2 regions of the Rossellomorea yichunensis genome follow, and region 1 is predicted to be linked to the other one. Evidence: riboswitches for the same ligand, from Rfam matches in the RefSeq annotation. Region 1 holds a riboswitch; the other holds the start of a gene.
What was found. A riboswitch is a leader RNA that binds a small molecule or an ion and turns the genes downstream of it on or off. The one in region 1 is predicted to bind FMN.
Positions count from the first base shown of each region.

Region 2: another riboswitch for FMN. It lies ahead of RSX31_RS06975 (ECF transporter S component); the one in region 1 lies ahead of ribD (bifunctional diaminohydroxyphosphoribosylaminopyrimidine deaminase/5-amino-6-(5-phosphoribosylamino)uracil reductase RibD).

Region 1 is NZ_JAVYAD010000002.1:287,373-291,798, reverse strand. It holds gene RSX31_RS05940 (patatin-like phospholipase family protein) at 1-144, shown strand, start outside; gene RSX31_RS05935 (hypothetical protein) at 287-982, shown strand; gene RSX31_RS05930 (four-helix bundle copper-binding protein) at 1,039-1,359, shown strand; FMN riboswitch at 1,548-1,691, shown strand; gene ribD (bifunctional diaminohydroxyphosphoribosylaminopyrimidine deaminase/5-amino-6-(5-phosphoribosylamino)uracil reductase RibD) at 1,881-2,948, shown strand; gene ribE (riboflavin synthase) at 2,973-3,629, shown strand; gene RSX31_RS05915 (bifunctional 3,4-dihydroxy-2-butanone-4-phosphate synthase/GTP cyclohydrolase II) at 3,647-4,426, shown strand, end outside.
Region 2 is NZ_JAVYAD010000002.1:474,642-479,067, forward strand. It holds gene RSX31_RS06965 (helix-turn-helix domain-containing protein) at 1-757, opposite strand, end outside; gene RSX31_RS06970 (ferredoxin) at 981-1,229, shown strand; gene RSX31_RS06975 (ECF transporter S component) at 1,336-1,905, opposite strand; FMN riboswitch at 2,060-2,193, opposite strand; gene RSX31_RS06980 (M23 family metallopeptidase) at 2,308-3,222, opposite strand; gene RSX31_RS06985 (hypothetical protein) at 4,041-4,426, opposite strand, start outside.

The DNA of each region.
Region 1 (4,426 bases):
CCCCAACATCCTCTAAAAGTGAGCCGTATTGAAAAAAATCCACAAAAGCTGGACGAATTGTACTGGCAAGGCTATCATGATGCAGAGGCAAAGGATAAAAAAATAATGGAATGGAATCGCACAGCCACTCCAGTGCACTCATAACATATAAGCCAACGAAGGGCAGAAAAGTCTTCCCATCTCTTTATTGAGGATTCTGCAAGCGTTGGCTCTTTCTATTTAAAAGGTCTATTTAAGGGATTTTTTCATACATATGATAGAGATTCCTTGAAAGGACGAGCATTTCATGAACCTCTATCAAATCTACAAAAATGAACAATATACGTTGCTTTATCGCAGTATTATGTATTTTCTCATAGGTGTAGGAATGCTGATTGTGACCAAACAGTTATTTTATTTTCCACTGTTAATTTTTATACCTGCGTGCTCAAATTTATATCTCAGTTTTAGTATGAAGAAGGAGATAAGGAAAGCGAACCGATTATTTTATGAAACAATACCTGAATCCCGGCATTCATTAGTCGGAGTTCAGACGAAAGAAGGTTCCTATTACTTAAAAACGAATGGATGGTCAGAATACTTTATTCAAAGGACGTCCTTGATCAATAACCCGAAATATTATATGCTCCACCGAAAACATAAGCAACCACTGACATTCTTAAAATGGAGCAGGTCCATGAAAATCGATAAGGGCGGAGCAGGAAGGGTTTTTCACTTGAAGTACCAGAGCTCTACTGCTATTGAATGGCGCAGTGATGAAGGTGACACGATTATCATTTATAAAGGAAACAAACGATGGATCTTGAATTATAATAAAAAAAATTATTTATCCTTACAAAAAGGATATCTTCCTCAAACTGTTCAAAAGCTCTTCGACTATCACCATAGTTATATTTCTTTTTATGAAACATATAGCGAAGAACTGGATTGGCTCCTTGTTTTCCTATGGTATGTAGACAGTGATTATTTTCTTACCTCATAGTAATCCTTTTTTTTCATTTGGGTACGCTAAAAAGGAACATTTGTGGAGGTGAGATTATGAATGCTGATTATAAACCATGCTTAACGGCTTTGCACCGATGTCTGGAAGCATGTAATGTTTGCTATCATGCATCCCTTAAGGAAGAAAAAGCAATGATGATGTGCATTGAACTGGACCGGGAATGTGCGGATATTTGTTCCTATGCCATTAATGTCATGCAACGAAGCAGTAAATTTGTTCAACAAATTCTGGTCCTTTGCGCAGAAATCTGTGATGCTTGTGGTATAGAATGTAATTCTCATGACCAACAGCATTGTAAGGACTGCGCTGAAGCCTGTTTTGAATGTGCGGAAGAATGCAGGAAGCTATTAGCATAATAAATGAAGAGATGCTTCTATTTAGTGGAGGCATTCTTTTTTATTCTTGCAGCAATTTCTTAGTGCTTACAATTAGAAATAGAGAGAGGTTTCTAATATATATTCAAAAAATAGTACAAAAATATAATTTTAGTGCTCCTTACATGATTTCATTTATGAAACTATGATAGAATAATGTTAATCGAATAGGTTTCCTTCGGGGCAGGGTGAAATTCCCTACCGGCGGTGATGAGCGCATGCTCTTAGTCCGTGACCCGGCTAATGAAAATTAGACGGTGGATTTGGTGAAATTCCAAAGCCGACAGTGATAGTCTGGATGGGAGAAGGAACGGCGGTATTTACTTGATGCAGACGCAAGAAGTCTATCTTTTTGAGGATTTTGTTTCCAAAAAAAGTAATCATGTAAATGCTTTATTCAGTCATGCCAACTTCCCCCAAGTAAAAACTTACTTGGGGTTTATTTATTTTAGAATAATAGTGATAAAAGAAGGGAGGTAAAACGATTGGACGATTCACAATATATGAAGCTTGCCCTCACTATGGCCAAGACCACCCAAGGTCAAACTTCACCCAATCCTGCCGTAGGAGCGGTTGTGGTGAAAAATGGAGAAGTCGTTGGAATGGGTGCGCACCTCAAAGCAGGAGAAGGTCACGCAGAGGTTCATGCCATAAAGATGGCGGGAGACAAAGCACAGGGGAGTGACGTCTATGTGACGCTGGAACCATGCTCTCATTATGGGAAAACACCTCCCTGTTCACAGCTGCTGATTTCAAGCGGAGTGAGGCGGGTCCATATTGCCAGCACTGATCCAAATCCCCTTGTAGCGGGAAGAGGAATTCAACAGTTGAAGGATGCAGGCATAGAAGTAATGGTCGGAGAGCTTGAAGAAGAAGCACTCGAACTAAACAAGCATTTTTTCCATTTCATTCAATACGGTACACCTTATGTAACACTTAAGACAGCTGTCACATTAGACGGGAAAACAGCTTCAGCTTCAGGAGATAGCAAATGGATTACGTCAGAAGCATCCCGCACAGATGTCCACTATGATCGTCACCGGCATGACGCGATATTAGTAGGAGTCAATACCGTTATTCAGGATAACCCACACCTTACCACCCGTTTGCCCCAAGGTGGAAAAAACCCCATTCGAATCATATTAGATACCTTTTTACGAACACCTCTCCACTCTCATGTAGTGAAAGACTCGGAAAGCAGGACCCTCATCTTTACAGGCAGTTCTGTCAATGAAGAACAGAAGCTGCCCTATATGGAATCAGGCTGTGAAATCATCACCCTTTCAGAGGAATGGATGGACATTCACACAGTATTAAAAGAACTGGGTGACCGGAATATAGGATCCCTTTATGTAGAAGGTGGATCTACCATTCATTCTTCCTTTTTAAAGGGAAGAGCCTTTCAGGAATTGGTTATGTACATGTCTCCCAAGCTTGTAGGCGGAAGCTCTGCCTTCACCAGTTTTGGAGGGGATGGATTCCCGACCATTGCAGAAGGTCTTGAAATGGAGATTAAGAGCATAGAACGAGTAGGAAAGGACATTAAAATAATTGCCTTACCTAAGGGATAGCCTTTTTGAAAGGAGGAGAAAGGGATGTTTACTGGAATCATTGAAGAAATCGGCACAATTGAACGCATGCAAAAGTCCTCCTCATCCATGGAACTGACGATAACAGCAGGCCGCGTTCTCGAAGATGTTCATATTGGAGATAGCATCAGTGTGAATGGTGTCTGTTTAACCGTCACTTCATTCAGTTCCAGGCAATTCCAAGTGGACGTGATGCCAGAAACCTTTGAAGGCACAACGCTCAGAAACCTGTCCCATGGTTCTAAAGTGAACTTGGAGAGGGCAATGGCTGCTAACGGTCGTTTCGGCGGGCATTTCGTTAATGGGCATGTCGATGGAGTAGGAACGATCGTTAGAATAGAGAAAGTTGAAAATGCCTGGTATATGGACATTTCCATTCCGGAAAATCAGAGCCACTTGTTTATCATGAAGGGCTCTGTCGCAATAGACGGCACTTCCCTTACTGTTTTTGGTGTGAAAAGTAATGCCATTACGATTTCGTTGATCCCGCAAACGAGAGGGGACACGGTTCTTGGTGAAAAAAAAGTAGGGGATCGTGTCAATATTGAATGTGATGTAATGGCTAAATATTTTCATCGCTTCTATGAAGCAAAGGAACAGTCTAAGAGTAATTCAAGCCGCATCAGCTATGATTTTTTAAGTCAAAATGGTTTCGCTGACTAATAGGAAGGGGTTGCCCCATGTTTAATAAGATCGAAGAAGCTCTTGAAGATTTACAGGCAGGTAAAGTCGTTATCGTAGTAGATGATGAAAACCGTGAGAATGAGGGAGACTTTATTGCACTTGCAGATAAAGCGACTCCAGAAGTCATAAATTTTATGGCTAAAGAAGGAAGAGGGTTAATTTGTGCCCCGATAACAGAGGAGATTGCACACAAACTAAAGCTTGCACCCATGACGATGTCAAATACGGATCCTCATGGAACAGCCTTTACGATTTCTGTCGATCATAAATCCGCAACTACTGGGATTAGTGCATTTGAGAGATCGACCACAATACAGGAATTATTGAACCCGGTCTCAATGCCCGAGGACTTTAAAAGACCCGGTCATGTATTTCCCCTTGTCGCCAAAAAAGGCGGAGTACTAAAACGGGCAGGACACACAGAAGCCGCCATCGATTTGGCTATTCTGTCAGGGGGACAACCATCAGGCGTCATTTGTGAAATCATGAATGAAGACGGCACGATGGCAAGAGTACCTGAATTAATGAAACTGGCTGATAAATGGGACCTTAAGATCATCTCCATTGAAGATCTGATCAGGTACAGACGCAAAAAAGAAAAGCTTGTGACGAGAGAAGTGGAAATTGAACTTCCAACCGAATTCGGAAACTTCAAGGCGGTTGCTTACACAGAAAACCTTACAGGTAAAGAGCATATCGCACTTGTGAAAGGAGAGTGGTCCGAGGATGAAGATGTACTGGTCCGTGTTCACTCTGAATGCCTGACGGGAGATGTA
Region 2 (4,426 bases), 190 kb from region 1:
GATTTTGAAGCTGATCATTTTTTAAGCTGATTGAATATAATAAGGGATAAGTCGAAGGATCTTTTTCTAATTCAGATAATATGCTATGAATTAAATCAAGAAACTGAAAGCGGAATTCTTCTTCATGCATATTCAATTTTTCAGCAACTTGCAATTCTGTCCATCCATAATCCTTGAAGCCCGTTAACCGGAATACGAGAACGTCTGGATTTAAGGATTGTGTTAGACTGGTCAACAGGGTATACAGCTCCTTATACAAATCGGAAGACATTTTTTCAATATTAGGGTTCGCCCGTAAACAGCTCTTTACCCAATCTTGTATGCTCTTGTTACGTTGTACAGGAAAATAGAGCGTTTCCTGCTGTTTCCCGTTCGATAGAACCTGAACAAGGAGGCTTAATCTTTTCCAAAACAGAAACGTTTGATCACCGTAGACAAGGCCATTCATATTTGATGGAAAGGAGTCACCTTGAAAATCTTTTTTTACAGATTCAGTACCAGCAGTTGTCACAATCGCTTTCCCACTATCATCGACAATGACATACCCCAATTTCTCTAATTCCTTTACCTTCTGGTTAAAGTACGCTCGTTTAAGCTTAGGTAAAGAAAGGAAAAATGGCTGCAAATAAAAGAGGTGAGCATCCTGAATCGACTGGGAAGACTTTTTTCCTTTTAAGATATGAAAAACAGAGTAAATCGATCGCTCTCCATTTATTTGTATGAAGCAATATAAAATCACATAATTAAGATAGGTCAATTCTCTACTCCTTAACATGTAGGTTATTGTCAAATATTGTACCATGAATTTGTTGTTTAACCATGTTTTGTTTTTCATATATAGGATAAAAATAAAAAGAAACCACCTAACTATTGAAAAGTTATACAATCCTCTATAAAATAAACATTAAGTGATTTTTCACAAACTTACATTGTGTATAATGATGAATTATATAGAATTATTTATTCGGGAGGTTTTTTCTTTGCCAAAATATACAATCGTCGACAAGGATACATGCATTGCATGTGGAGCGTGTGGGGCTGCTGCTCCAGATATTTACGACTATGATGATGAAGGTATCGCATTTGTAACATTAGACGATAACCAGGGGACGGTCGAAGTTCCTGACGTATTAGAAGATGATATGATTGATGCATTCGAAGGTTGTCCTACAGATTCAATAAAAGTAGCTGACGAGCCATTCGATGGAGATGCACTAAAATTTGAATAGTAGTTCCGAAGCTAAGGGAGAATTTCCCCTTAGCTTTTTCTTTTTGTGCTGATGACATTAGAAAACCCCTCAAATGTAATTGAGGGGTTTATGATTTATATTTGCACTATGCAGCTTTCTTTAGGGCTGTCTGTCTTGCCAACCAGCCTTGAAGACGAACAAATAGTAAGATAAAGACTGATGTTACAAGGATTCCTTTTAAAATGTTGAAAGGAACAATTCCTGTAATGATAATCTCAGCAGGAAGCTCAAAATTCATGAAGTATTTATATGCGGGAAGGAACACAAAATAATTAAGAATTCCCATACTGATACTCATGACCACAGTTCCTGTGATAAGTCCGATCAACAAACCTTTTTTAGATTGAAAACGTGAATAAATATAATATGTCGGTAGAATCAAAAGCACTCCCGCCATAAAGTTTGCAACATGACCAATCGGAACGCCGGTATCGCTTCCTGTCATGATGTAATCAATCACGTTCTTGAATAATTCAACTAATATTCCTGCAAGAGGACCTAATGTTACTGTCGCAATCAATGCAGGCACATCACTGAAATCTACCATTAAAAACTTTGGAAATGGTGGAATCGGGAAGTTAAAAAGCATTAACACATAGGATATGGCACTTAACATACCAACCGTTACAAACGTGCGTGTATTCATTTTTCTCATAAACCTCTCTCCTTTAGGAGATTCATCTCATATCGAAGATAGCTCAAGCCAAAGGTAGCATTAAAAAACCCCTAGATACGTATATCTAGGAGAACGATAAGGCATACCCTAATAAACGTTCAGCTTCCCTTTTTCTAAACGTTCTGGCATAAACCTTCATCTTCTCCCATCCAGACTATACTGTCGGCTTTGGAATCGCACCAAATCCTGCCCGTGAAGGCTCGCGGGCTTAGAGACAAATGTCTCATCACCGCCGGTAGGGAATTTCACCCTGCCCCGAAGACGAATCTTTATTTTTTTATACATTTTCATTATACATAATGACAGGAGTTATGTGAAGGAAAACAGTTTGAATTCGAAATATTTTTGTTTACTAATGGAATATTCAGGTTTACGATTCCATTATTGTATGTTTAATACTTGTTGAGGATATATAGGTGTCTTAAGATCCAGGTCATTCCAAGCCACCAAGTCATTCACATCGACTCCTTGTGCGACTGAAATGGAGTATAAGGTGTCCCCTTGTTTCACTACATACCCACTTCCAGCTGACAGAGGGATGGCTAACGATTGATTAATTACCAAATTATTGGTTTCATTTAACCCATTGGCCCTCTTAATATCCTCTACGGATATATTGTATTGCTGAGAAATCCCCCAGAGGGTTTCTCCCTTATGTACGACATGATTTACCATGTTTTCATTATTATGAACTTTTTTCGTACTTACATCATGAGTGATATCAGCTGTTCCAGAAACACCCACTGCCTGATAGGGATCCCGCTCCTGAGCAAACACAAGCTGCCCGACCTCACCTTGTCCAAATACCATATAGGGATCGATTGCATTTTCCTTATCAATCGTCCATTCACCCCTGTGCACCTCAAAATGCAGGTGAGCTCCTGTGGATCTGCCTGTATTTCCTAAATTTCCAAGCTGTTGACCTTGATCCACTTCTTGATTTTCTTCAACAAGCCGGTTCTTAAGATGAGCATAAACGGTTTCATACCCATTTTCATGCCTAATGAATACTACATGTCCGTAGCTTGGAGATAGATATGATCTAATCACCTTACCTTTGGCAACAGAATAAACAGGAGAGCCTATGTCTCCTCCTATGTCCATTCCTTTATGAGTACCAGACCTTGTCCCATATGAATCCGTTATCATCCCTTCAACAGGAAATGTCCAGGATACCGTTTCCTCCACGATCTTATTCGTCTCTGCTTTCGCTATCTTTCCTGTAAAGAACATAATGCTCACACACAATGCTAACAGGAATACAATTAAGAGCCTTCTTACATAATCCAAAATCATGCTTGTCCTCCTTACCCATTTAACGCAATACCTTATTTCTTCCCTACTGAAGCTTCACGTCCGCTACCTTTTCATCTATTAACCCATTCTTACCTTCTCACCATCATTTCATGCACTCCCCACTATATGTAGACCCTCCATTCAATATTCACAAGTGAATGAGATAATTTTCCTTTGAGTAGTTTGTCTAAGTCTAAGATAAATATACACCCAAAAGCGGAGGCGGCTCGTTCAGAGGCGACAAGCATAAGACGAACAGGCAGGAAAGGCGTTCTTTGCCTTTTTGGCCTGTTTGACTTATGACCTCGAGGGGCTAGCCGCTGGAGCTGGATGACACCCAAAAGCGGAGGCGGCTCGTTCAGAGGCGACAAGCATAAGATGAATTGGCCGGGAAGGCGTCCTTTGCCTTCTTGGCCAATTTAGCTTATGACCTCGAGGGGCTAGCCGCCGGAGCTGGACGACACCCAAAAGCGGAGGCGGCTCGTTCAGAGGCGACAAGCATAAGACGAACAGGCCGGAAAGGCGTTCTTTGCCTTTTGGGTCTGTTTGACTTATGACCTCGAGCCTCTAGCCGCCGGAGCTGGATGACACCCAAAAGCGGAGGCGGCTTGTTCAGCCCTGACAAGCATAAGATGAATTGGCCGGGAAAGCGTCCTTTGCCTTCTTGGCCAATTTAGCTTATGACCTCGAGGGGCTAGCCGCCGGAGCTGGACGACACCAAAAGCGGAGGCCGCTCGTTCAGCCCCGACAAGCATGCCCTTCACACAAAAAAAGACCGGAAACGGATTCCTTTCCCGCTTCCAGTCTTTCTGTGATAACTAATTTTCGAATGTTTTCTTATTCGGGCTGATAGGAGTCTCAATGGGTTCGTTGAACATGAATCCATTCCAGCTTTCCTGTTTAATGTTTTCGAATTGAACTCTTTCATACCCGGAGCTTTTGCTTGTCAGTAAAATGCCTTCAATCATTTCCATGGCTGTTTCGTTGTCTAATATTTCTATGTCCAGTTCATTTAAGAAATTGATGGTTAGATATTCATCTGATTCCTTTACACTGATATTGATGTTTTTAGGAATCACACTTTGGAACAGGCTCGTCTCTGAGCTTTTCATTGCCTGAATGGACTCTTTGACATTTCCTCTATTTATATTATCCGGTACGAGGAAGCGTTCCCTTCCATTTGGCGAGTAAAGGTAATAAGCCG